One region of the Alkalidesulfovibrio alkalitolerans DSM 16529 genome, then DNA from elsewhere that is predicted to be linked to it. Evidence: predicted binding sites of a transcription regulator. Region 1 holds the regulator's gene; each other region holds the start of a gene.
What was found. The regulator sigma-54, encoded in region 1, starts transcription at its own class of promoters, with help from an activator protein. The targets are predictions, from matches to a motif close to CTGGCACGGNNNNTGCTT.

Region 1 (5,986 bases):
ATCATGCGGCCGTAGCCTCGCGGGTCCGCGAACTCGGCATTGCCGAATACCACGCCGGACACGTCGAAAAGCGTTCCCTCATCATGGATATGGCCACGCGCAAATCGCTTGAGCTTTCCCAGATCGCCTATCTGGGCGACGACTGGGTCGACGCCACGGCCATGCGTGTCGTGGGCCTGCCCATGGCCGTGTCCAACGCCCAACCCGAGATACTGGCGCTCGCGGCTTGGGTTTCGTCTCGCTCGGGTGGGTATGGAGCCGCACGCGAGGCCATCGCTTTCATCCTCGATGCCCAAGGCAAGTATGCGGAGTGCTGGCGGGCCTGGAGCGACTGATGGGCAGAAAATTCTCCCTGGCGCTGCTTTTGCTTGCGCTGCTTGCGGGCGCGGGTCTTTGGGGCTGGCAGTTCTTCAAGGACGACATCGATCTGGCCCGCGATCTCATCGGACAACTTCCCAAAGATCTGAACGTTGACGTCTCGGCGAAGGGCATTACCCTGTCGCAAGGCGAAGCCGGGGCGCTGCTGTGGGAGCTTGTCTCCGAGTCTGCCGGATACGATTCAAAGAAAGGAACGGTATTGCTGACGAACCCCGTCATTTCTTATTATGCGGACGGGCCCACGCCCATGTTGGTCATCCGGGCGCCGCAGGGCGAGGTGGACCAGGCCGCCAACACCATGGTCTTGACGCCGCACGTGATCGCCACGTACGGGCAGGTCACGGTCACCGGAAACAGACTGGACTATCTCGGCGCCGAACGGCGCATCGTCATCACCGGAGACGCCATTGTGGACCGGGGAGACATGGTCATGCATGCCCCGCGTCTGGAGATCGACCTCGTGACGCAGGACATGACCGCTCCCGAGGGCGTTCGGGTAACGACCTCGCGCGATTCATTCGCTCCTGGCACGGGACAATAGAGGCAACAATGCGTAATCATATCATGGATATGCTGTGGATGGTCATGGTGGCCTTGGCCGTCGTCTTCGGCGCGCCGCTTTCCGCCTCTGCTCAGGCGGCGGCCGCCTCCGAGAGCGTCCCTACGCGCATCACAGCGGACAAACTGACCTACAGTCAGGAGCGCGACACGGTCATCTTCGAGGGGCAGGTGCACGTGGTGCGCGGCGAGATGCAGATATGGTCCGACAAACTGACCGGCTACCTGACGCCCAAGGACGGAGCCAAGGAGGGCACGGGGCCTTCTCTTGCCGCCGAGGACGCCGAGATCCGCACCGTGGTCGCCGTGGGCAACGTACGCATGCTGCATCAAGGCCGGGAAGGCTTTAGCGGCAAGGCGACCTTCGTGGTTGCCGACGGTGTGCTGACCATGGAGGACAACCCGGTCATCGTGGATGGCCCCAACCGCGTTGTGGGCGAGGTGATCCGCTTCTATTCAAAGACCAACCGAAGCGAAGTGCTCGGCGGCAAGAAGCGCGTCGAGGCTGTATTCTTCACCACTGGCGATGAGTTTGCGCCTGCCCGGCCGACTCCGCAGGGACAGAACGCAACCAGCCCGTCCCCTGGTTCCGCACCGAAGGCCGACTGACGCATGTCCAGCAGACTTGAAGGCAGGGAACTGCGTAAGGTCTACGGCCAGCGGGAAGTCGTCAAGGGCGTCTCGCTTTCCCTGGGCCAGAACGAGGTCTTCGGCATCCTGGGGCCCAACGGGGCGGGCAAAACCACGACTTTCTACATGTTGCTCGGCGTGGTCAAGCCGACCTCTGGGCACGTCTTTCTCGACGATCGCGAATTGACCCGCTGGCCGCTGCATCTGCGGGCCAGGGAGGGGCTTTCCTACCTGCCCCAGGAAAGCTCGATCTTCAAAAAGCTCACCGTGCGCCAAAATATGGAGATCATCCTGGAACATACGGATCTCTCGCGCAAGGAGCAGCGCATGCGCTGCGACGCCCTGCTCGACGAGTTGGGCATTCGCCGTTTGGAAAAATCACGAGCCGTGCATCTTTCCGGTGGTGAACGCCGCCGCCTGGAGATCGCTCGGGCTCTCATCCGCAGCCCCAAGTTCATCCTCCTCGACGAGCCTTTCGCCGGCATCGATCCGCTGGCCGTGGACGACATCAAGGAGATCATCCGGGGACTGAAGGACAAGGGCATTGGCATTCTCATCTCGGACCACAACGTGCGCGAGACGCTTTCCATCTGCGATCGCGCGTCCATCGTCTTCGATGGCACGATCATTCTTACGGGCACTCCGCAGGAAATCGCCGCCAATCCCCGCGCTCGGCAGGTTTATCTGGGTGAGGAGTTCTGCCTTTAATGGAATTTTCGTGCCAACTTTGAAAAAACCTTGCCACACAAGCCTTGAGCCGTTGCAAGGGCAGGACGAGTGTGGCATGTTGTCCATAAGAATCAGCCGGGCGACAAGGACTCGCAGGTACGATTTGCGGCTCAAAAAATTCCGGACTCCCGGCCGCATCCCTGTGAAGGGCTGAAGAGTCCTCGCGCATCGGCACAAAGGCATACATGGCGCTCGAACTCAGACAGCAGCTCAAATTATCGCAGCAGCTGGTCATGACCCCCCAGTTGCAGCAGGCCATCAAGCTCCTGCAGCTTTCCCGCCTGGAATTGGTGGAGACGGTGAATCAGGAATTGATGGAGAATCCTTTCCTTGAGGAAGGATTCGACGAGCCTGAGCCGAATCTGGATTCCGAGGGCCGCGAGCCAGTTGCGCAAAATGATGTCGTGCGGGAGATGCCCGGCGATGAGAACGCGTTGCGCCGCGAGGCGGACTGGGACAACTATCTGGGCGACTTCGCCAGCGCCTCGCGCCAATCCCAGGTGCGTGAATACGAGGCGCTCGAAGAGGGTCAGGGCTTCGAGGCCCGGCTCACGGGCAAGCACTCGCTTGATGGCCATCTCGCCTGGCAAATCCGTCTCTCCGATTTTACCGAGCAGGAGATGGAGATCGCCGAACACATCCTGGGCAATCTCGATTCCTCCGGCTATCTGGCCTCCCCTGTGGAGGAGATTGCAGAGATCACGCAGTCCGGCGTCGAGGATGTCGAGCGCGTGCTCAAACGCGTGCAGCGCTTCGACCCCCTGGGAGTGGCCGCCCGCGATCCTCGCGAGTGTCTGCTCGTGCAGGTCGAGGCTCTCGGCTACGACGATCCCGTCCTTGTCTCCCTTATTTCGGAACACCTCGAAGACCTAGAAAAGAAACGCTATAAGCCGCTGGCCCGGAAGTTCAAGCTGACGCTCGAAGAGTTGAAGGAGTATCTGGACATCATCCAGACGCTCGACCCCATGCCTGGATCGAGCTTTGGCACCAGCGAGCCTGTCTATGTCTCCCCGGATGCCTACGTGTACAAGTTCGAGGACGAGTTCGTCATCCTCCTGAACGAGGAAGGGCTGCCCCGGTTGCAGCTCAACTCCATGTACATGGACTGCCTGCAAGGGGCGAAGTGCAAGGAAAAGGATTACTTCCAGGAAAAGATGCGCTCGGCCGTGTGGCTCATGAAGAGCCTCTACCAGCGTCAGCGCACCCTGTTCAAGGTTCTGGAGAGTATCGTCAAGTTCCAACGGGATTTTTTCGAGGAGGGGGTTAAACATCTCAAGCCTTTGATCCTCAAGGACGTGGCCGACGACATCGGCATGCATGAATCCACGGTCAGCCGTATCACCACCAACAAATATGTGGCCACGCCGCACGGAACCTTCGAACTCAAGTTTTTCTTCAACTCCGCCCTCACGCTCGATGACGGGTCGGAGGTGGGCTCCGAAAGCGTCAAGGCGTTGATAAAACAACTCATCGGCGAGGAAGACTCCCACCAGCCGCTGTCCGACGAAAAAATCGTGGACATCCTGAAGGACAAGCTCCAGGTCAACATAGCCCGCCGGACAGTGGCCAAGTACCGCACCGCGCTGAACATTCCGTCTTCGAGCAAGCGCAAAGAGATTTTTTAATTCCAGCAAGGAGCGTCATATGAACATTGCATTCAATTTCAAGAATTTCGATCCCTCCGAGCACCTCAAGGACTACGCCGCCAAGCGCTTCGAGAAGCTTTCCAAATATCTTTCCAACACCGAGGATTCCGAGGTGCAGGTCAACCTTTCCGTGGAAAAGATCCGGCAGGTGGCCGAAGTCACGGTTTCCGATGACAACCTCCACCTGTCGGCCAACGAATCCTCCGAGGACATGTATTCGACCATCGACATGGTGCTGGACAAGGTTTTGGCCCAGTTGAAACGCATCCGCGAAAAGCAGAAGAACAAACGCGGCGGCAAGGCCGAAACCAGGGCCGTGCGCATGGACGTCATCAGCTTCACGGGCGAGGGCGACGCCAGAACCAAGAGCATCGTGGGAACCGACCATTTCGACCCCAAGCCCATGGATGTCGAGGAGGCGGCCATGCAACTCGAAAGCCTGGACTACGAGTTCTTGGTCTTCCTGAACGCGGAGACGGAGCGGCTGAACGTCATCTACCGCCGCAACGACCGTGAATTCGGGCTGATCGATCCCGGCTTCTAAGTCGGCGGGCGAATCGGGGAAACTCGCCGACGGCGGCGCGGGCAGGGAAGCGGTCCCGCCCGCGCCGCGGCGCGAACGACGGCTGTCGCCGCAACACGAGGAATTCGACGCACGTCATGAAACTTGGAGACTATCTCGCGCCAACGTCCGTTCTCGCGGAACTGGAGGCAACCACCAAGGCGGAAGTTCTCGCCGAAATGGTTGCGCCGCTCGCAACAGAACACCCGGAACTTGATCCCGAAACAGCCGCGCGCGTGCTCATGGAGCGCGAGCGCCTGGGCACCACGGGCATCGGCGACGGTATCGCCATCCCGCACGGCAAGCTTCCCGGCCTCGGAGACATTCTTCTCGCGGTCGGCCGCAGTGTCAAAGGCGTATCCTTCGACGCGCTGGACAACGAGCCATGCCGCATTTTCTTTATGGTGCTCGCGCCGGTCGATGCCGCCGGGCAGCATTTGCGCCTTTTGGCGCATATCTCGCGTCTGCTGAAAAGCCAGGATTTTCGCGCCGCGCTCCTGGCCGCGCCGGATCAAGGCGCGTTGTGGAGACTTCTCGCGGACGCCTGAGGCAACCTGCGGGAAATCTCTGGCCCATCTCCGGCGGGCGGGAACTGTCCGTTCGCCCAAACAGGAGAACGCCATGCACGTCGACCAGCATTTTTCCGTCGTAGTCCTGACCGGTCTTTCCGGAGCGGGAAAAAGCACGGCGTTGCGCGTCTTCGAGGATATGGGCTTCTTTTGCGTGGACGGCTTGCCTGCCGCTATGATTCCCAAATTGGCCTCCCTGTATCGCGGACAGAGTGATGCCCGCTTCAAGGGGCTGGCCCTGGGCATGGACATCCGCCAGCACGATTTTCTCAAAGACTGGGAGATGGCCCTCGCCGAACTCGCCGGGGAGCGGATCGGGGTGCAGGTGCTGTTCTTCGAGGCCGACCAGTCCGAACTCCTGCGCCGCTATCATGAGACCAGACGCCCGCACCCCATGGAATGCGAGGATCTGGGCCTGGAACAGGCTTTGGAGGAGGAACGCCGCCTGCTCGAACCGCTTCGGGCCTCGGCCTCGCTCGTCGTTGACACGACCCAGTATTCCATCCATGATCTTCGTCGTACGCTTCAGGAAAAATGGTCCTTTCTGCGGCAGGGACAGGCCGGGCTACGCACGCACATCATCTCCTTCGGCTTCAAGCACGCGGCCCCAAAGGAAGCGGACCTCATGTTCGATCTGCGCTTCCTGCCTAACCCGCATTTCGAGCCGTCCCTGAAGCCTCTGACTGGCAAGGAGCCGGACGTGGCGGCGTATGTCTTGGAAAACCCCATCGGCCGAGAGTTTCTGGAGCGCTTTTTGGGGTTCATGGGCTACCTCGTTCCGTTGTATGCCGTCGAGGGCAGGTATCGGCTGACCATAGCCATCGGCTGCACGGGCGGCCGACATCGTTCGGTGGCCGTGGCCGAAAGGCTGTTTGCATACCTCAAAGAGAAAGGGTATGCGGTGACCCTTGAAC
Region 2 (5,986 bases), on a different contig from region 1:
CCACCAGATTCAGCAGTATCTGGCGCACCTTGCCACCGTCGCCCACGACCTCGCGGGGCAACCGGGGGTCGATGCTCAGGCGAAGCTCCACGTCCTTCTCGTCGGCCAGCACCCGCTGCTCGGCACACAACCCCGAGACAAGCGCGACCGGATCGAACCGTTCCAGCTCGAGGACTACGTTTCCGGCTTCGATCTTTGAGAAGTCGAGAATCTCGTTGATGATGCCAAGCAGGGTGGAGCCGGAATTCTTGAGCAGCGTGGCCCGCTCGCGCTGGGCTGCGGAAAGGTCGTCGAGCAGCATGAGATCGGCTAGGCCGAGCACGGCGTTGAGCGGGTTCCTGATCTCGTGGCTCATGTTCGCCAAAAACTCGTCCTTGGCGCGGCTTGCGGCCTCGGCCTGCTCTTTGGCGGCAAGCAGAGTCGCCTCCATGACTTTTTTTTCCGTCACGTCGCGGCCCACGCCGATGATCGCACTTACCTGGCCCGACTCGTCGAGCACGGCCGTGTCCGTCCAGGAGAACCAACGCCAGCCATCGACCGTGTTGCAGCGCTGCTCCATGACGGCGGAATGTGGCGGTTCGTATAGAGCCTCCATGGCAGCCAGCGTTTCCGGAAGGTCTTCGGGGTGCACCTGCGGCATGAAGGTGCCTTGCAGCAACTCCTCTTCGCTCTTGCCGAAGGCACGGCAGTACGACGGACTGACGTAGAGAAAGCGGCCTTTTGTATCCACCTTGACCACGAGGTCGGTCTGGTTCTCGACCAGCAGGCGGTACTTGGCCTCCTCGCGGGCCAGGGCTTCCTGGGCCTCCTTGCGCTTGCCGATGTCGCGCGCCACGACCAGCACGCCCTTGAGCCTGCCCTGTTCGTCGCGAAGCGGGGTGGTCACGCACTCGGTCCAGACCGTGCTCCCCGCCTTGGTTCTAAAGAGCATCTCGTTGCGCTGCGATCCAACAAGAGGCGTGCCCGCGCGCTCCATGGCCATGCGGCGGCCGAAACCCTCCCTGGCGACCTGAAGGGCCTGATCGGTCATGAAGTCCTCGAAGCGCATGGCCAGGAGCGTTTCCGGCGGCCAACCCATCAGCCGCTCCACCGACGGGCTGGCATAAGTCAGCCGCATATCGAGGTCGAAGATGGCTATGGCGTCCTCGGAGTTGGCCGCCAACAGACGATAGCGCTGCTCGGACTCACGCAGCGCGGCCTCGGCCTCGCGCTGGCGGGTGATGTCCACCACCGTGCCCACCACAGCCGTCACATGACCGAAGTCGTCGAAGAAATACGTGGCGTGGTCGCTGCACCAGCGCCAGCGCCCTTGGGAGTCGCGCACCCGGTATTCGTGCGCCACAGGCACGCGGCCGGGCCCCTTGGGGGCGACCTGCTCCACGGCCTGCATCAGGCCCGCAAAGTCCTGGGGATGAAAGAGTTCGACCACTTCCTCCATGCGCATGCGCAAAAAGCGCTCGCGGGAGATGCCCGTCAATTCCGTGATCGAGGGGCTGACGTAATCGTAGCGGTCCTGGGCCACGTTCAGGCGGTAGTGCACGGTCGACGAGTGGGTGAGCATCTCGTGGAAATGCTCGCTCACCGCCCGCGCCTCGGCCCCGACCTCGACCAGCGCGGCCAGATCGTCGAGCGCGGCCGCCGCTTCCCCATGCACGGGGCCGAGAAGCTCCCGCAGCCGGTCGAGCGTCTTGCGTGCGTCGCTGTTCGTGCCTGATTGCTCCATGAATATTCCCTGCACGACTTCCTACACGGCAAGCGTCGCCCCGGCAACGGTCTTCCGCGGCGCTCTCGGCATGGTTGTTGCTAAACCGAGACCCAGCGAGGAAGGCACGACGATGACGCCGTTTCGGTTCAAGCTCGAAAAGGTCCTGGATTTCCGCAGGCAGGCCGAGGACCAGGCCAAGATGGCCCTGGCCTCTGCCAGGCGCAGACTGACTGAGAGCCGCGAGCGTCTGGCCGCGCTCGAACGCGAGCGCGACGAGCGGGAAGCGGCCTATGCCCGGCTTGGCGACATGAACGCAGCCGACCTGTGGCTGTGGCAACGCTACCGCGAACGGCTGGCGCTTGACATCGGCCAGGCCGTGGCCAGAATCAGACTTGACGAAACGGACGTCGAACGAGCCCGGCTCGACCTCGTGGCCCGGGCGACGGACCGAAAACTCCTGGAAAAACTCAAGCAACAACAGGCGGCACGCCATGTCAGGGATGCCCATGCACAGGAACAGAAGGACTACGACGAACTCAGCACCATCCGCCATGGCCGCGAAGCCGTCTAGGCATCCGGCCCCGGCCGCGACGCGCATCTCACGGCTTCTGAAGGCCGTGGCCGCGCTGGCCGTGGTCAAGACGACCGTTCTCGTCGCCCTGCTCGCGGGCTTCGATCCCCTGGCCCTGCCACAGGCGGGCTTTCAGAGCGTGGCCCGGGTGGCTGGCGTGAGCGGCCAGAATACCGACATTTCGGGCGAGGCCATGGCGGCGGCCCCGGCCCAGGCCCAGCAACCCGCCCAGGCCCAGCAACCCGCCCAGGAACAACAGGCCACGGCTCAAACGCCGCCGCCGAGTTGGGACATCCTGATGCGCAAGCAAGAGGAGTTGAACCGACGCGAGCAGTCACTGAACATCCTCGAAGCCGAAGTCAACGCCAAGCTCGAACAACTCGCGACACTTGAGAAGAACCTGCAACAGATGCTCGAAGAAGCCAGGGCCATGCGCGACGAAAAATTCCGCCACCTAGTGGACGTGTACGCGAACATGAAGGCCAAGAACGCGGCCGAGACCCTGGACAAGCTCGATGAGCAAACCGCCGTCAAGATTCTGGCGGGCATGCGCGGTCGTCAGGCCGGCGAAATCCTGAATTTTGTGCCCGCGGCCAAGGCCGCGCGTCTCTCCCAGGCCCTGACGCGCATGCAAATGCCCTTCGGCAGCTAGCAGGCCGTTCCAAAGGCACCGTCTGCGGCGTTTGCGGGGCTTTCCGCCCGGCCCGCTTTGGTCTATTGCTTGCCCCATGCCGCGCATCAAGCTGACCCTGGCCTATGTGGGCACGTCCCTCGCGGGCTGGCAGAGCCAGCCCGGCGGAAACACCGTGCAGGACCGGCTTGAAGCCGCGCTCTCGAAGATCGCGGACGAGCCGGTGCGCTGCCACGGCGCGGGCCGCACCGACGCGGGGGTGCACGCCATCGGGCAGACGGCCCATGCCGACGTGCCCGAGCGGCGGCGCGGCATCGACTGGCGCAAGGCGCTCAACGCCCTCCTCCCGCCGACCATCAACGTCCTCGACGTGCGCGAGGCCCCGGAGCGCTTCCACGCCCAACTGTGCGCCCTGAACAAGACTTATTCCTACACCTTGTGGCCCGAGCGCGCCTTCTGCCTGCCGCAGCGCAGCCCTTTCGTCTGGAAATGCGGGCCGCTCGACATCGACGCGCTGCGCGAAGCCGCAGCGCTCGTCACCGGCCGTCACGACTTCGCGGCTTTCATGAACCAGGGCACGCCCGTGAAAAACACCATGCGCCACCTCATGCGTCTGGAGGTGGTGGAATTGCCGCCCGTCGCTCCCAACGTGCCGGGCGAGATCGTGCTCTCCTTCACGGCCGACGGCTTCCTCAAGCAGATGGTGCGCAACCTCGTCGGCTGCCTGGTGCAGACCGCCAAGGGTAAACTTTCCCTGGCCGACGTCCGATCCGTACTGAAAGCGCGAAATCGCGAGCAGGCGCCCGAGACCGCGCCGCCGCAAGGGCTTTGCCTGATGCGCGTGGACTACGGGGAGGACGGCTTTGGTCATCATCGACGGCACCCGGCTGGCCCTGCCCCGGACGACGGCTGACGAGCCCCCTGGCACGCCCAGCATCCGCTCCCCAGGCGAGCGGTTCGGCTTCGACCCCGGTCAGGGCCGGGGCGAGGCGGCGCGGCTGGCCCGTCTTCGCTCCCTCCTCGTCTCGGGCCTGGTCTCGCGCCTGAACGCCTTCGCCGAAACCCTGAACAATTTCCAGTTGTCCGAAAGCGCCGTCAGGACGGGCCTGGCCGTGGAACTCGACCCCGCGCTTACGGGGCGGGTGAGGGGCGAGATCAGGAGCGGCGGCGAGGCCAGGGACTACTACCGCGCCTTCTCGCGCGGCCTCGACCCCCTTGCCCGCTACGCCGGAAGGCCGGGCACGCACGTCGTGACCCTGCATGCGGGCTGCCGGTCCGAGAAGCTCGAAATCGTCGTGGAGCAGGGCGCGGCCAACCGCGACGTGCTCGACGCCCTGGCCCGGGCCGTGAACGAAAGCTCCCTGCCCGTGCAGGCCGAACTCATCCGCCAGTCCTCGCCGGGACAGAAGGTCGAGGGTCTCGTGACCACGGGCCTGACTCTGGCCCTGGCCGCGAACGGAGCCTACAACGACTTGGAGGTGCGCCTCGACGACTCGCCGGGCCGTCTGCTGCGCCCCCTCGATCTGCGCGCAACGGATCAGCCCGTCGCGGCCCCCGTGGCGCGGCGCTACGACCTCGCGCAGCCGCGCCCGGCGATTCCCACGACCTACAGCGGCCGGGGACTGGACCCGAATGCCCCGGCCGGACTGCCCGCAGGGCTCTATACCCTGCGCGCGGAGCTTGGCGGCCGCACCGCCGACGTTTCCGTGAACGTGGGCGCGGCCGACACCGTGGGCGACGTGGCCAAACGGGTCGCCGCGCGCCTCGATTCCTCGGCCGATTTCCTGCGCGCCGCGACCCGCGTCGTGAACGAGCCCTTCTACGACCCGCGCCTTGCGGGCGGCATGACCAGCGTGGCCCGGCTCGTGACCGAGGTGACGGCCAAGGACGCCAAGCCCGGCGACCGGCTGCGCCTGAGCGAGGATGTCGCGGCCTCGCCCGACGGTGCGTCGAGCCTTCTGGCCCGGCTCGGGCTGAACGTCACTGCGACGCCGGGCGCGGACGCGGAACTCGGCGTGAACGGCAGGCAACGGGTGCGAAACCCCGGCCTCTTCCTGGAGGATAAGGGACGGCTGGCCATCGAAACCGTGGAGCAGTTCGGCGGGCGCGGGGCGCTTCGCACCACGCCGCTGGAGGATTTCGCCGCGCGCCGCATGGCCGAGGCGGCCCTGGCCTACAACGACCTGAACTCCTTTTTGCGCGTCGAGGCGGACCTGTGGAAGCCCGCTTTGGCCGCGTCCTTCGAGGAGCCGCTGCGTGAAAACGAGACCGGGCTTGCGGGCATGGGCCTGCGCCTTTCGCGGCGCGGCGATCTGGTCATCGACGACGAAGCCTTTGAGCGCGCCCTGCGCGAGAACCCCGAGCGCGGCCGCAAACTCCTGGCGGAGGAGGATTCGGGCCTCGTGACCCGGTGGCGTTCGCGTCTCGACAAGGCGCTTACCGGCGATCCCGGCCGGTTCCTCGTCGATCCCCTGCCCGCGCGCCTCGCCTCCCGCGCATCCGCCCTGGACAACGACCTGCGAAGCTGCCTGTGGGACGCCCTGGGCTGAACGGCCCATATCCCACCGCCCCTTTACACCCGCGCGCCCATCTCCTATTGCTCTGCGTGAACAACGAGAAGGAAGCCATGCGCACCATCACCGATCCCGCAGAATTCCAGAGTCTTTGCCTGGACTGGCGCGCCAAGGGCGTGCGTCTGGGTTTCGTGCCCACCATGGGCTACTTCCACGACGGGCACCTGAGCCTCATGGACGCGGCCCGCGCCGAAACGGACAGACTGGCCGTTTCCATATTCGTCAACCCTACGCAATTCGGGCCGAGCGAAGATCTGGCCGCCTACCCCCGCGACATGGAGCGCGACACGGCCCTGGCCCGCGAGCGCGGGGCGGACGTGCTCTTCACTCCCTCACCCGAGGCCATGTACCAGGGCCCCGAGGTCTGGGTGGACGTGCCCGAGGTCTCCAGGCACCTGTGCGGCGCGAGCAGACCCGGCCATTTCCGAGGCGTGGCCACGGTGGTCGCCAAGCTCCTGCTCCTGGCCATGCCGCATCTGGCCGTGTTCGGCGAAAAGGACCGCCAG
Region 3 (5,986 bases), on a different contig from region 1:
GTGTCCGGGAAGAGGATGTGCTTGATGCCCATCATCGTGGCCAGGCGCTTGGTCTCCTCCATGTCCGCTGGCTCCACGAAGCCGGGCAGGATGTTCACCTTGCCGGTTTTCTTGGTGTCCTTGGAGCCGAAGCCCTTGGCGATGCCCATGCACATGTTGGAGAAGCCGGTGACGTGCGAGCCCACGTAGGACGGCGTGGATGCGGTGAGGATGTACTTGCCTTCCGGAATCTTGCCTTCCTGGCGCGCCTTGTCCGCGATCTGGGGCAGGTCGTCGCCGATGGTCTCGGAGAGACAGGTGGTGTGCACGGCGATGACGTCGGGCTCGTAGATGGTGAAGATGTTCTGGATGGCCTGCAGCAGGTTGGCCTGGCCGCCGAACACGGACGCTCCCTCTGTGAACGAGGAGGTGCCCGCGCTGATGGGATCCTTGTAGTGGCGGGTCAGGGTGCTGCGGTGGTAGGCGCAGCAGCCCTGGGAGCCGTGGGAGTGCGGCATGCAGCCGCGCACGCCCAGGGCCGCGTACATGGCGCCGATGGGCTGACAGGTCTTGGCCGGGTTGATGGCGAGCGCGCTGCGCTCCTTGATCTCCGTGGGAGTGTGCCGAAGCAGGGTCATGGTCGCTCTCCCTTATTCCCAGTTGTAGGTGGCCGTGAGTTCGGGATTCTTGTTCCAGGGAGCCTTCACGAAGCTCCAGACCTTGGAGTTCACCAGCCGGTCGATTTCCTTGTAGAAGTTGACCGCGCCCTTGAACCCGGCGTAGGGGCCGCCGGAGTCGTAGGAGTGCAGCTGCTTCATGGGCACGCCGCACTTCTGGATGCCGAACTTCTCCTTGATGCCCGCGCAGAAGATGTCGGGCTTGTAGAGTTCGATGAGCTTGTCGGCCTCGTGCTGGTTCAGGTCGTCGATGGACAGGGTGCCCTGCTCCATCTCTGGCATCATGCCTTTGTAGTCGGAGAACTCGTAGCCCTGGGCCTCAAGGGCCTTCTTCTTGGCTTCGAGTTCCTTGTCGTAGCGCGTGGGATCGGGACAGACCTCGAGTTCCTCGATGTTGCGCGAGTCCGCGTCCACCTGGATGGAGGGGATGACCCGGCGGCCTTCGTAGTCGTCGCGGTGGGCGAACTCGTAGCCCGCGGCCAGGGTCTTCATGCCCATCTCGGAGAAGAGATCCTGATAGTGGTGGGCGCGCGATCCGCCCACGAAGAGCATGGCGGTCTTGCCTTCGGTGCGGGGCTTGATGGAGGCCAGAGCGGCCTCCACGGCGGGCATCTCCTCGGCGATGACCTGCTCCACGCGGTCCATGAGCTCCTTGTCGCCGAAGTACTGGGCGATCTTGCGCAGCGACTTGGCGCTTTCCTTGGCGCCGATGAAGTTCACCTTGATCCAGGGGATGCCGTATTTGATCTCCATCATTTCGGCTACGTAGTTGATGGACCGGTGGCACATGATGGTGTTCAGGTCGGCGGTGTGGGCGCGCTCGAAATCGTGGATCGACGAGTTGCCCGAGAAGGTGGAGACCAGCGTGATGCCGCAGCGTTCGAGCAGATCGTCGATGACGAAGGCGTCGCCGCCGATGTTGTACTCGCCGAGCATGTTGATCTTGTACTTGCCTTCCTTGGGCTTGTCGGTGAGGCCGATGACGTGCGTGAATATCTGGTTGTTGGCGATGTGGTGGCCCGCGCTTTGCGAGACGCCCTTGTAGCCTTCGCAGGAGAAGCCGAAGATGTTGATGAAGTGGTCGGGGTTCTCCTTGTTCAGGGTCTCCTTCATCTCGCGCGCCACGGCGTGCACGTCGTCGCCGATGAGCCCCACCGGACAGGTGGAGAAGATGGCGATGGCGCGCGGCTTGAAGAGGTCGTAGGCCTCGCGGATGGCCTGCTTGAGCTTGTTCTCGCCGCCGAACACGATGTCGTTCTCGTTCATGTCCGTGGAGAAGCAGTACGTCATGTAGTTTTCGGACTCGGGCGTGGGCGGCTCGGTCTGGTTGCGCCGCGTGAGCCAGGAGTAGAATCCGCAGCCGATGGGGCCGTGGGTGATGTTCACGATGTCGCGCGTGGGGCCGAGCACCACGCCCTTGCAGCCCGCGTAGGAGCAGCCGCGCATGGTCATGATGCCGGGAATGGTGCGCACGTTGGAGAGTATCTCGGGCGTGCTCGCCTCGTCCCCGGTGTTGGCCTGGATCTGCTTGGCCCGCTTGCGCGCGACCTTGGGCGGGTACTTCTTGATGAGTTCCTGCCGCACCTCGTCGGGGGTCAGGCTCTTTTGCTTTTTGCTCTTGGTCGCCATGGATGTCCCTCGTCTGCGTCTGAAAGATTGGTGTCTGGTCGTCCCGGCGGGCCTACTGGATGGCCTTTTCGCCCTTCTCGGCCGTGCGCACGCGCACGGCGTCGGCCATGGGCAGGACGAAGACCTTGCCGTCGCCGGGCTTGCCGGTCCTGTTCACGGCCATGATGGCCTGGACCACGTCCTCGACGTCCTCGTCGGGCACCACCACGGTGACCACGCGCTTGGCGTAGAGGCGGCCCTTCTCGCCGAGCATCTCGGCGGCTTCCTCGTATCCCTGCTTGGCGCCCGTGAGCAGCGCGGAGTTGATGAGTCCCTTGCCGCGTCCCTGGGCTTCCTGCGCGAAAAAGGCGTCCACGCCCGCCTCGGTCAGGGCCTGCTTGGTGACGTTCATCATGTTCATGCGGATGACCGCGACGACTTCCTTCATGGCCTTACACTCCGACCTTGCTCGAAGCCGTCTCCATGAGGCCCGAGGACACGGTGTACATGGACTCCACGCCCGAGACGAAGATCTTGCCGTCGCCAAACGCGCCCTTCTCGCCGGAGCGCGCCGTGCCCATGATGGTCTTGATGACGAACTCCTTGTCCGCGTCGTCCACCACGATCATCAGCATGACCTTGGGGATCTCGTCGTAGGTCACTTCGCCGATCTTGATGCCGCGCTGCTTGCCGCGGCCCGCCACGGCATACTTGGTCACGGCCGGGAATCCCGCGTCCATGAGGGAGGCCAGGACATTGTCCACTTTCTCGGGGCGCACGATGGCGCGAATCATGCTCAACATCGCTTCTCTCCGTAGGTTCGTTGTCGTATGGTTGATCGCCGTTGCGTCCGCGCGCGGCCGCTAGTTGGCGATGCCGTATTCGATGAGCAGCTTCTCCAACTCCTCGATGGCCAGGGGAGTGGGGATGACGAACATCTTGTTTTCATCGACCTTCTTGGCCAGGGTGCGGTATTCGTCGGCCTGGGGGTGTTCGGGCGAGAAGTCGATGACCGTCTTTCTGTTGATCTCGGCGCGCTGGACCTGGTTTTCGCGCGGCACGAAGTGGATCATCTGGGTGCCCAGGCGCTTGGCCAGCTCCTCGATCATCTGCCTTTCGTTGTCCACGTTGCGCGAGTTACAGATCAGTCCGCCCAGGCGCACGCCGCCCGCGTCCGCGTACTTGACGATGCCCTTGCAGATGTTGTTGGCCGCATACATGGCCATCATCTCGCCGGAGACCACGATGTAGATCTCCTGGGCCTTGCCTTCGCGGATGGGCATGGCGAAACCGCCGCAGACAACGTCGCCGAGCACGTCGTAAAAGACGTAGTCCAGTTCCTTTTCCTGCTTGTAGGCGCCGAGCTGCTCAAGAAGGTTGATGGAGGTGATGATGCCGCGTCCGGCGCAGCCCACGCCCGGCTCGGGGCCGCCGGACTCCACGCACGTGGTGCCCGCGTAGCCCTGCAGACACACGTCTTCGAGTTCGACGTCCTCGCCTTCCTCGCGCAGGGTGTCGAGCACCGTGGCCTGGGACAGGCCGCCCAGGAGAAGTCGCGTGGAGTCGGCCTTGGGGTCGCAGCCCACGACCATGACGTTCTTGCCCATCTCGGCCAAGCCCGCCACGGTGTTTTGTGTCGTTGTGGACTTGCCGATGCCGCCCTTTCCGTAAATAGCCACCTTGCGCATGTGATCCCTCCTTCGGGTATGGAACAGTCAACCGTGAAAAGGTTTGTGTGGTTGCGTTCTGAAGGCCATAGGGCAATGGCCGTGCCAAACCCTTCTCGGCGGAGCAAGGCAGCGAAACAAAAGGGATTTTCGTGCTGGCGGCAACGTGGCCACGACGTACGAGGCCTACAATTGTGAAGGGAAAAGTTTACAAAAGTGAAGAAGTGAAGTTTTTCGACACCCTGTTTTCGGCTATAAATTGGCAGGAATGTATTTTGCAGCCGTTCGTCGTACGCGCATCCGCGCGCCAGGAGGACGCATGCTCATCGACTCGACCCTGCGCGAGGGCGAACAGCGCTTCGGCGCGTATTTCAGCGCCCAGGCCAAGCACGCCGTGCTCGACCGCGTCGCGGCCGTGGGCGTGGAGGAGATCGAGGCGGGCTGCGCGGGGCGCTGTCCCGACACGCCCGCGCTCGTGGCGCGCGCCCGCGCCATGTTCGACGCCGAGGGGCGCGGCCGGGCCGTGTCCGTGTGGTGCGCCGCGCGAAAGCCAGACCTCGAACTCGCCCTGTCCATGCGGCCGCACCGGGTCTGCCTGGGGCTGCCCGTGTCCGACGCGCACATCGAAAAGCGCCTTAAAACCACGCGCGCCGACATCCTGAACCGACTGACCGGGCTCTTGCGCCATGCCCGCGCGCTCGGCGCGGCCTATATCTCCGTGGGCCTTGAGGACGCGAGCCGCGCCGATCCGGATTTCGCGCTCGACGTGGCCAGGCTGGCGCAGGACGAGGGCGCGGCGCGGGTGCGCCTGTCCGACACCGTGGGCATCCTCTCGCCGGGCGAGACGACCGCGCTCGTCGGGCGCTTCGTAAACGCGCTTTGCATCCCCGTGGCCGTGCACTGCCACGACGATTTCGGCCTGGCCACGGCCAACGCCCTGGCCGCGCTCGACGCGGGCGCGGCCTTTGCCGACTGCGCGGCGCTCGGCATCGGCGAGCGCGCGGGCATCGCGGCCACGGAGCGGCTCGCCGCCTACCTCTCGCTCAGGCGCGGCGCGGGCTACGACCTCGCCGCCCTCGCGCCGCTGTGCGCGACAGTGGCCGAAACGCTCGGCGAGCGCGTCCCGCCCCATGCGCCCGTGGTCGGCGAGCGCCTGTTCTGGGTGGAGTCCGGGCTGCACGCCGACGCCCAGTACAAATGCTCCTCGCTCTACGAGCCTTTTCCGCCCGAAACGCTCGGCCTGACCCGACGCATCGCCCTGGGCAAGAAGAGCGGCAACGCGGCCGTGCGCGCCAAGCTGGCCGAGCTTGGCGTCGCCGAGCCCGCCGACCTCGACCGCCTGACCCGGACCATCCGCGCCGCCGCCGGAACCAAGGGCGACGCCCTCGACGACGCCGAGATTCCCGAACTCGCCTCCGTTGACGCTGAAGCGGGGCTTAGCCCGCACCCCGCCGCACCGGCGTAGGCCCTGTCGACGATGGCTTTAAAGTGAATCGTGGAGGCCAGGGGGCTGAAGAGCCCCCTGGTGAAGGAGATCAGGAGGAGGCAGCGCCTCCTCCTGGCGTTTCTACGCTTCTTCCTTGAGCGCCCGTGTCATGAGTTCACGCACGGCCTCGGAGGGATCCTTATTCTCGTTGAGCACCTTGTAGACCATGTCCGTGATGGGCAGTTCCACGTCGTGACGCTGGCCGAGTTGGTACACGGCCTCGGTGGTTTTCACGCCCTCGGCGACCATCTTCATGGAGTCGAGGATGTCCAGGAGCTTCTGGCCCTTACCCAGGCGCAGGCCCACCTGGCGGTTGCGCGAGAGCTCGCCGGTGCAGGTCAGCACCAGATCGCCCATGCCCGAGAGACCCATGAAAGTCTGGGGCTTGGCGCCCATGGCCAGGCCCAGGCGCGTCATCTCGGCCAGGCCGCGCGTGATGAGCGCGGCGCGGGCGTTGGAACCGAAGCCCAGGCCGTCCGAGATGCCCGCCGCGATGGCGATGACGTTTTTGATCGCGCCACCCAGTTCCACGCCCCGGTAATCCTCGTTCATGTAGACGCGGAAGGTGG
Region 4 (5,986 bases), on a different contig from region 1:
GATTTTGACAGTCGCGTGAAAAGTCTCTAGAGAAGGCCGACCGCCGGGCTCGCCCGGCGGGAGGGCAACCCGGCAACCCTGTAACCCGGCACAATACATGGAACTTTCCACCCTTGTCCTGATTCTCGCCCTTGGCGGCGGGCTGCTCATGGCCTTCAATCTCGGGGCCAACGACGTGGCCAACTCCATGGCCTCGGCCGTGGGGTCGAAGGCCATCACGGTCAAGCAGGCCGTCTTCATCGCGGCCGCGCTCAACTTCGTGGGCGCGGTTTTTCTCGGTTCCAACGTCACGGCCACCATATCGCGCGGGATCATCAACCCGGACATGATCCACGACGAACGCGTGCTCATGCTCGGCATGCTTGCCGCCCTGATCTCGGCAGGGCTATGGATGCTCACGGCCACGCTCACGGCCTTGCCAGTCTCCTCCACCCACTCCATCGTGGGCAGCATCATGGGATTCGGCTTCGTGGCCGGAGGACCGGACGTGGTAAACTGGGTGAAGATGGTCGGCATCGTCATGTCCTGGATCATCTCGCCCTTCTTCGGCGGGCTGATCGCCTTCCTGATCTTCTCTCACATTCGCAAGTATATCCTGGGCCTGCCGCACTTCATAGCCCAGGCCCGCAAATGGGCTCCCATCTGGCTGGCCCTGACAGTGTCCCTGGTCGGGTTGTCGTTCCTCTACAAGACCCCCTTCGGCAAAAACCTGGGGTTGTCGCTGGCAAGCTCGCTCGGCCTGACCTTCACGGTCGCGCTCGGCGTGTGGGCCGTGGGGCGCTACGTGACGAGACGGCTCCTGCCCGACGTGGAGCGCGGCCCCGAGGCCGTGGAGGAATTGTTCCGCCGCATGCAGATCGGCACCTCGTGCTACGTGGCCCTGGCCCAGGGAGCCAACGACGTGGCCAACGCCATCGGCCCGGTGGCTGCCATCTGGATCATCGCGCAGGACCATTCCCTGATCTCCACGGCCGAGATGCCGCTGTGGATGCTCATCTTCGGCGGCCTGGGCATTGCGGCGGGCATCACCCTCCTCGGCCACAAGGTCATGGCCACGGTGGGCGAGAAGATCACCACGCTGACCAACACGCGCGGCTTCGCCGTGGACTTCGGCGCGGCCACGACCGTGCTCATGGCCTCGAACCTGGGCATGCCGGTCTCCACGACCCACGCGGCCGTGGGTTCGGTGGTCGGCGTCGGCTTGGCGCGCGGCTTCGCGGCCGTTGATTTTCGCGTGCTCGGCAAGATCGTGATGTACTGGGTGCTCACGGTGCCCATCGCGGCCTTCACTTGCATCGTCATTTTCCAACTGCTCCGGTGGACGCTGCTGTAGCGGCCGGAGGCATCGGGAGGATACAGCCATGCGCATGCGCATACCCTTTTTCGGACTCGTCGCGGAACGCTCGCCCATGGCGGGCCTGCTCGACCACTACGGACAGATCGAGGCGGCCATGTCGCTGATCCAGGAGTCGCTGCTGTGCTATATCGGCGGCGGCAGGGCCTGCAAGGACTTCCAGTCCCTCAAGGCCGAGGTGGACCAACTCGAGGAGGCGGCCGACAAGATCAAGCGCCGCATCCGCAACCACCTGCCGCGCGGGCTGTTCATGGCCGTGGACAAGACCTTGTTCCTGAACTACACGCGCGCTCAGGACAACATCCTGGACGAGGCGCAGGACGCTCTTGACTGGCTGAGCATGCGCACCGTGTCCGTGCCCGAGGAGTTTCGCGCCCAGACGCTGGACCTCGTGGACGAAGCCGTGAAGACCGTGGAAACGCTCAAGCCCGCGCTGGAGAGCACGGTCAGGCTCGTGCATTCGGACATCTACGACCGCAAAGCCACCAAGGAAACCTACCAGGCTGTGCGCGACCAGCACAAAAAGGTCCGCCTCGCCAAGGCCGCCTTGTCGCGCGCCGTGTACGAATCGGACCTCGAATTCAAGGCGATCTACCAGCTCCTGCATTTCTTCGACGGCATGCACTCCATGAGCCACAACGCGGAGAATTGCGCCGATATCCTCAGGGCCATGATCGCCCGCTAGCAGGCCGCCCCAAAAGCATCGCTCGCGTCGTCGCCGCAACGGCCCCGATCCCCTGCGCATTCCGCCGCGCAGAGGACCGGGGCCTTCTTTTCTTCCGCGCTGGCGGCCTTCCGCCCCCCCCCGCCTTCACGTGCCTGCCCGGGCCGCCCGCGACCTGCGGTCGCAGGGTCGAACGCCGCCCAGCCTGGTCCGGTGGCAGCGCACGCATACCCCGCCCTGGTTTTCCTTACCAACTCATTGCCAACAGAAACTTACAAGTTGTTAATAAAAGTATGCAGAAAGCCCGTAATGAATTATGTAAATAATATTTAAATTCAATCAATTAATGCGGAACAAACCCTGGCCTGAACTTTGCTTAATCGTGGTGTCGGAATGCGTCAGGCATTCGAGGCGCAACACGTGAAAAACCATGTATCAGGAGGAGGCCCAATGGCTACCGATTCGAACAAAGAGATCGTCGTCGATCGCGGGAAATGGGAATGGTCCGAAATGTGGAAGAAGGAAGACTGGTGGGCCATCTGGCTTGGATTCATCATCCTTGCCGTGGGCTGCATGATCTTCCTGCCCCGTCCCCCGGCCGACATGGACGCCAAGCTCGCCAAGGCCGAGGCCACCATGGCCTCCGAGGCGAGCCGTGCGCCCTTCCAGACCGTGGCCTGGCACCAGGCCAACGACTCCAAGTCCGGCGTCCGCGCCACCAGCGAGCCGCACGGCCGGACCCTGAAGACGTGGCTCGACACCCCCAGCAAGTGGAAATCCAACATCGTTGAAGCGCTCTACCTGAGCGAGGCCGATGCCGCCAAGCGTCGCGAGGCCGCCGAGCCCAAGCATGAGGCCGCCAAGGAAAAGACCAAGGCAACGCTGGCCGAGGCCAAGGCCGCCGAGGAAGCCGCCGCCGAGGCCAACTTCCAAAGCGCCGAACTGAACGACAAGGCCGAAGCCGCCATCGCCGCCTGGCGCAAGGCGCGCGGCGACGAATCCAAGGCCCGCACCGCGGCCAGCGTCAAGGCCTACAACAAGATCCCCTACCTTCTCGGCCTGATGGTCATCCTGGGCCTGTTCTTCGCCATTGGCACCCTGTTCATGAACATCGACACCGGCAAGTTCCTGGTCGGCTTCGGCTTCGTTTTCGCCTTGGCCGTCGTCGCTGAGGTCATCGGCAGACAATCCACCCTGTCCGAATACGGCTTCGGCTCCATCATCTGGGCCATTTTCGGCGGCATGCTCATCTCCAACACCGTGGGCACGCCCAAGTTCATGATGCCCGCCCTGCAGACCGAGTATTTCATCAAGACCGGCCTGGTGTTGCTGGGCGCCGAGATCCTCTTCAGCAAGATCGTGGCCATCGGTATCCCGGGCGTCTTCGTGGCCTGGGTTGTCACCCCCACCGTGCTCGTCCTGACCTTCATGTTCGGCCAGCGCGTGCTGAAGATGGAGTCCAAGACCCTGAACATCACCGTCTCGGCCGACATGTCCGTGTGCGGCGTCTCCGCGGCCATCGCCACGGCCGCCGCCTGCCGCGCCACCAAGGAAGAACTGACCATCGCCATCGGCCTGTCCATGCTCTTCACGGCCGTGATGATGATCGCCCTGCCCACCTTCATCGTCTCCGTGGGCATGCACCCGGTGCTCGGCGGCGCCTGGATCGGCGGCACCATCGACGCCACCGGCGCGGTCGTCGCGGCTGGCGCGTTCCTGGGCCAGACCGGCATGTTCGTGGCCGCGACCGTCAAGATGATCCAGAACATCATGATCGGCATGATCGCCTTCGGCGTGGCCGTGTACTGGTGCACCAAGGTCGATTGCGCCCCGGGCCAGCAGGTCTCCAAGATGGAGATCTGGTACCGCTTCCCCAAGTTCGTGCTCGGCTTCATCGCCGCCTCGATCATCTTCTCGCTGATGATCAACTCCATGGGCAGCGCGGGCGACGCCATGGTCGACCACGGCGTGCTGCGCGGCTTCAGCCGTCCGCTGCGCGAGTGGTTCTTCATCCTGGCCTTCGCCAGCATCGGCCTGTCCTCCAACTTCCGTGAGATGGCCCACCACTTCAAGGGCGGCAAGCCTGCCATCCTGTACGTCTGCGGCCAGACCCTGAACCTGATCCTGACCCTGGCCATGGCCTACGTGATGTTCTTCCTGGTCTTCCCGGAAATCACCGCCGGCCTGATGAACTAAGGAGCGAACGATGCGCATCGACACCGCCTCCCGAATGCCCCAAGGCGCGCGCAGCAAGGCGCGCGGCCTGGCGGGACTTGGCCTGGGCATCCTGTGCCTGTGGATACTGACCTACGTGATTCTGCCCGCCGGACAGAAGCTGCCCCTGGCCAAGCCTGTCATGGACGTGCTCATCGCGGAGCAGGTCAACTCCGCAGCCTACTGGTACACCCAGTCCGAAGAGACGGCTGTCGGCGCCATGTACGTCAAAAACACGCTGGCCAGCCTCGAAAAGCGTAACTAGTCAGACGGCCAGCCACTCACCCAGAGCGCCGTCCGGATTCGTCCGGGCGGCGCTCACTTTTTGCATACTTTTGTTTACATGCCGGCCAACACAGGTTTACATAACCTTCCACCCCCCTTCCCTGAAAAGTTACCATAATTCGGCGTGTTATAAAAATATCCAATCTGGAACGCATCTTGCCCCATGCAGCCACACGCGCGACCGCGAAGTTCGGTTCGGACCGCTACCTTGCAAGGCGCGAAACAGCGAAGTGAAATGTCGACCGGCCGCACGGCCAAAAGGTTCCCGGGCAGCGGCCCGGCGGCCCGCCGACATGGACGCTTCACCGGCACGGGATCAGGATTCGTCAACGTCTTAACAAACGTACAGGAGGGGCCTCATGGCTGCCGATTCGAAAAGCGAAATTGTCGTCGATCGTGGGAAGTGGGAATGGTCTGAGATGTGGAAAAAGGAAGACTGGTGGGCCATCTGGCTTGGATTCGTCATCCTCGCCGTGGGCTGCATGATCTTCCTGCCCCGCCCCCCGGCCGACCTCGACGCCAGACTCACCAAAGCCGAGGCCACCATGTCCTCCGAAGCGGCCCGCGCGCCCTTCCAGACCATCGCCTGGCACCAGGCCAACGACGCCAAGTCCGGCCTGCGCGGGCGTAGCGAACCTCATGGCAAAACTCTTGCCTCTTGGCTTGCCACTCCGGCCCGCTGGAAGGACAACCCGCTGACGGCCTTGTACTTGAGCGAATCGGTCGCTGCCGAACGTCGTGAAGCGGCCGCGCCCAAGTTTGCGGCCGCTCAGGAAAAGACCAAGGCGGCCTTCGCCCAAGCTCAGGCCGCCGAGGCCGCCGCGGCCGAGGCCAACTTCCAAAGCTCCACGCTGAACGAGCAGGCCGAAGCCTCCATCGCCGCCTGGCGCAAAGCGCGCGGCGACGAATCCAAGGCAAAGACGGCAGCTTCGGTCAAGGCCTACAACAAGATTCCCCAGCTGCTCGGCCTGATGGTCGTCCTGGGCCTGTTCTTCGCCATCGGCACCAAATTCATGAACATCAACACCGGCCAATTCCTGGTGGGCTTCGTCTTCGTCTTCGCCATGGCTATTGTCGCCGAAATCATCGGCGGCCAAAGCACGCTGCGCAGCTACGGTTTCGGCCCCATCATTTGGGCAATCCTCGGCGGCATGCTCATCTCCAACACCGTGGGCACGCCTAAGTTCGTGATGCCCGCCCTGCAAACCGAGTATTTCATCAAGACCGGCCTCGTGCTGCTGGGCGCCGAGATCCTCTTCAGCAAAATCGTGGCCATCGGTATCCCGGGCATCTTTGTGGCCTGGGTGGTCACCCCCACAGTGCTTGTCCTGACCTACATGTTCGGTCAGAAGGTGCTGAAGATGGAGTCCAAGACCCTGAACATGACTGTCTCGGCCGACATGTCCGTGTGCGGCGTCTCCGCGGCCATCGCCACGGCCGCCGCCTGCCGCGCCACCAAGGAAGAACTG

Region 2: the regulator sigma-54 is predicted to act here: its motif matches at 1,789-1,806, upstream of fliJ (flagellar export protein FliJ).
Region 3: the regulator sigma-54 is predicted to act here: its motif matches at 4,023-4,040, upstream of nifH (nitrogenase iron protein).
Region 4: the regulator sigma-54 is predicted to act here: its motif matches at 2,379-2,396, upstream of DSAT_RS10085 (YeiH family protein).

The regions. Positions count from the first base shown of each region.
Region 1 is NZ_ATHI01000031.1:222,268-228,253, forward strand. It holds gene DSAT_RS13610 (KdsC family phosphatase) at 1-335, shown strand, start outside; gene lptC (LPS export ABC transporter periplasmic protein LptC) at 335-919, shown strand; gene DSAT_RS13620 (LptA/OstA family protein) at 928-1,545, shown strand; gene lptB (LPS export ABC transporter ATP-binding protein) at 1,549-2,274, shown strand; gene rpoN (RNA polymerase factor sigma-54) at 2,481-3,920, shown strand; gene hpf (ribosome hibernation-promoting factor, HPF/YfiA family) at 3,940-4,485, shown strand; gene DSAT_RS13640 (PTS sugar transporter subunit IIA) at 4,602-5,051, shown strand; gene rapZ (RNase adapter RapZ) at 5,125-5,986, shown strand, end outside.
Region 2 is NZ_ATHI01000026.1:106,650-112,635, reverse strand. It holds gene DSAT_RS14850 (PAS domain-containing sensor histidine kinase) at 1-1,723, opposite strand, end outside; gene fliJ (flagellar export protein FliJ) at 1,836-2,276, shown strand; gene DSAT_RS08035 (MotE family protein) at 2,257-2,928, shown strand; gene truA (tRNA pseudouridine(38-40) synthase TruA) at 3,005-3,820, shown strand; gene DSAT_RS08025 (hypothetical protein) at 3,771-5,456, shown strand; gene panC (pantoate--beta-alanine ligase) at 5,534-5,986, shown strand, end outside.
Region 3 is NZ_ATHI01000027.1:83,011-88,996, forward strand. It holds gene nifK (nitrogenase molybdenum-iron protein subunit beta) at 1-617, opposite strand, end outside; gene nifD (nitrogenase molybdenum-iron protein alpha chain) at 630-2,285, opposite strand; gene DSAT_RS09990 (P-II family nitrogen regulator) at 2,338-2,712, opposite strand; gene DSAT_RS09995 (P-II family nitrogen regulator) at 2,717-3,067, opposite strand; gene nifH (nitrogenase iron protein) at 3,128-3,952, opposite strand; gene DSAT_RS10005 (LeuA family protein) at 4,251-5,396, shown strand; gene DSAT_RS10010 (NAD(P)H-dependent glycerol-3-phosphate dehydrogenase) at 5,499-5,986, opposite strand, start outside.
Region 4 is NZ_ATHI01000027.1:103,183-109,168, forward strand. It holds gene DSAT_RS10075 (inorganic phosphate transporter) at 98-1,333, shown strand; gene DSAT_RS10080 (DUF47 domain-containing protein) at 1,362-2,039, shown strand; gene DSAT_RS10085 (YeiH family protein) at 2,469-4,214, shown strand; gene DSAT_RS10090 (hypothetical protein) at 4,225-4,497, shown strand; gene DSAT_RS10095 (YeiH family protein) at 4,877-5,986, shown strand, end outside.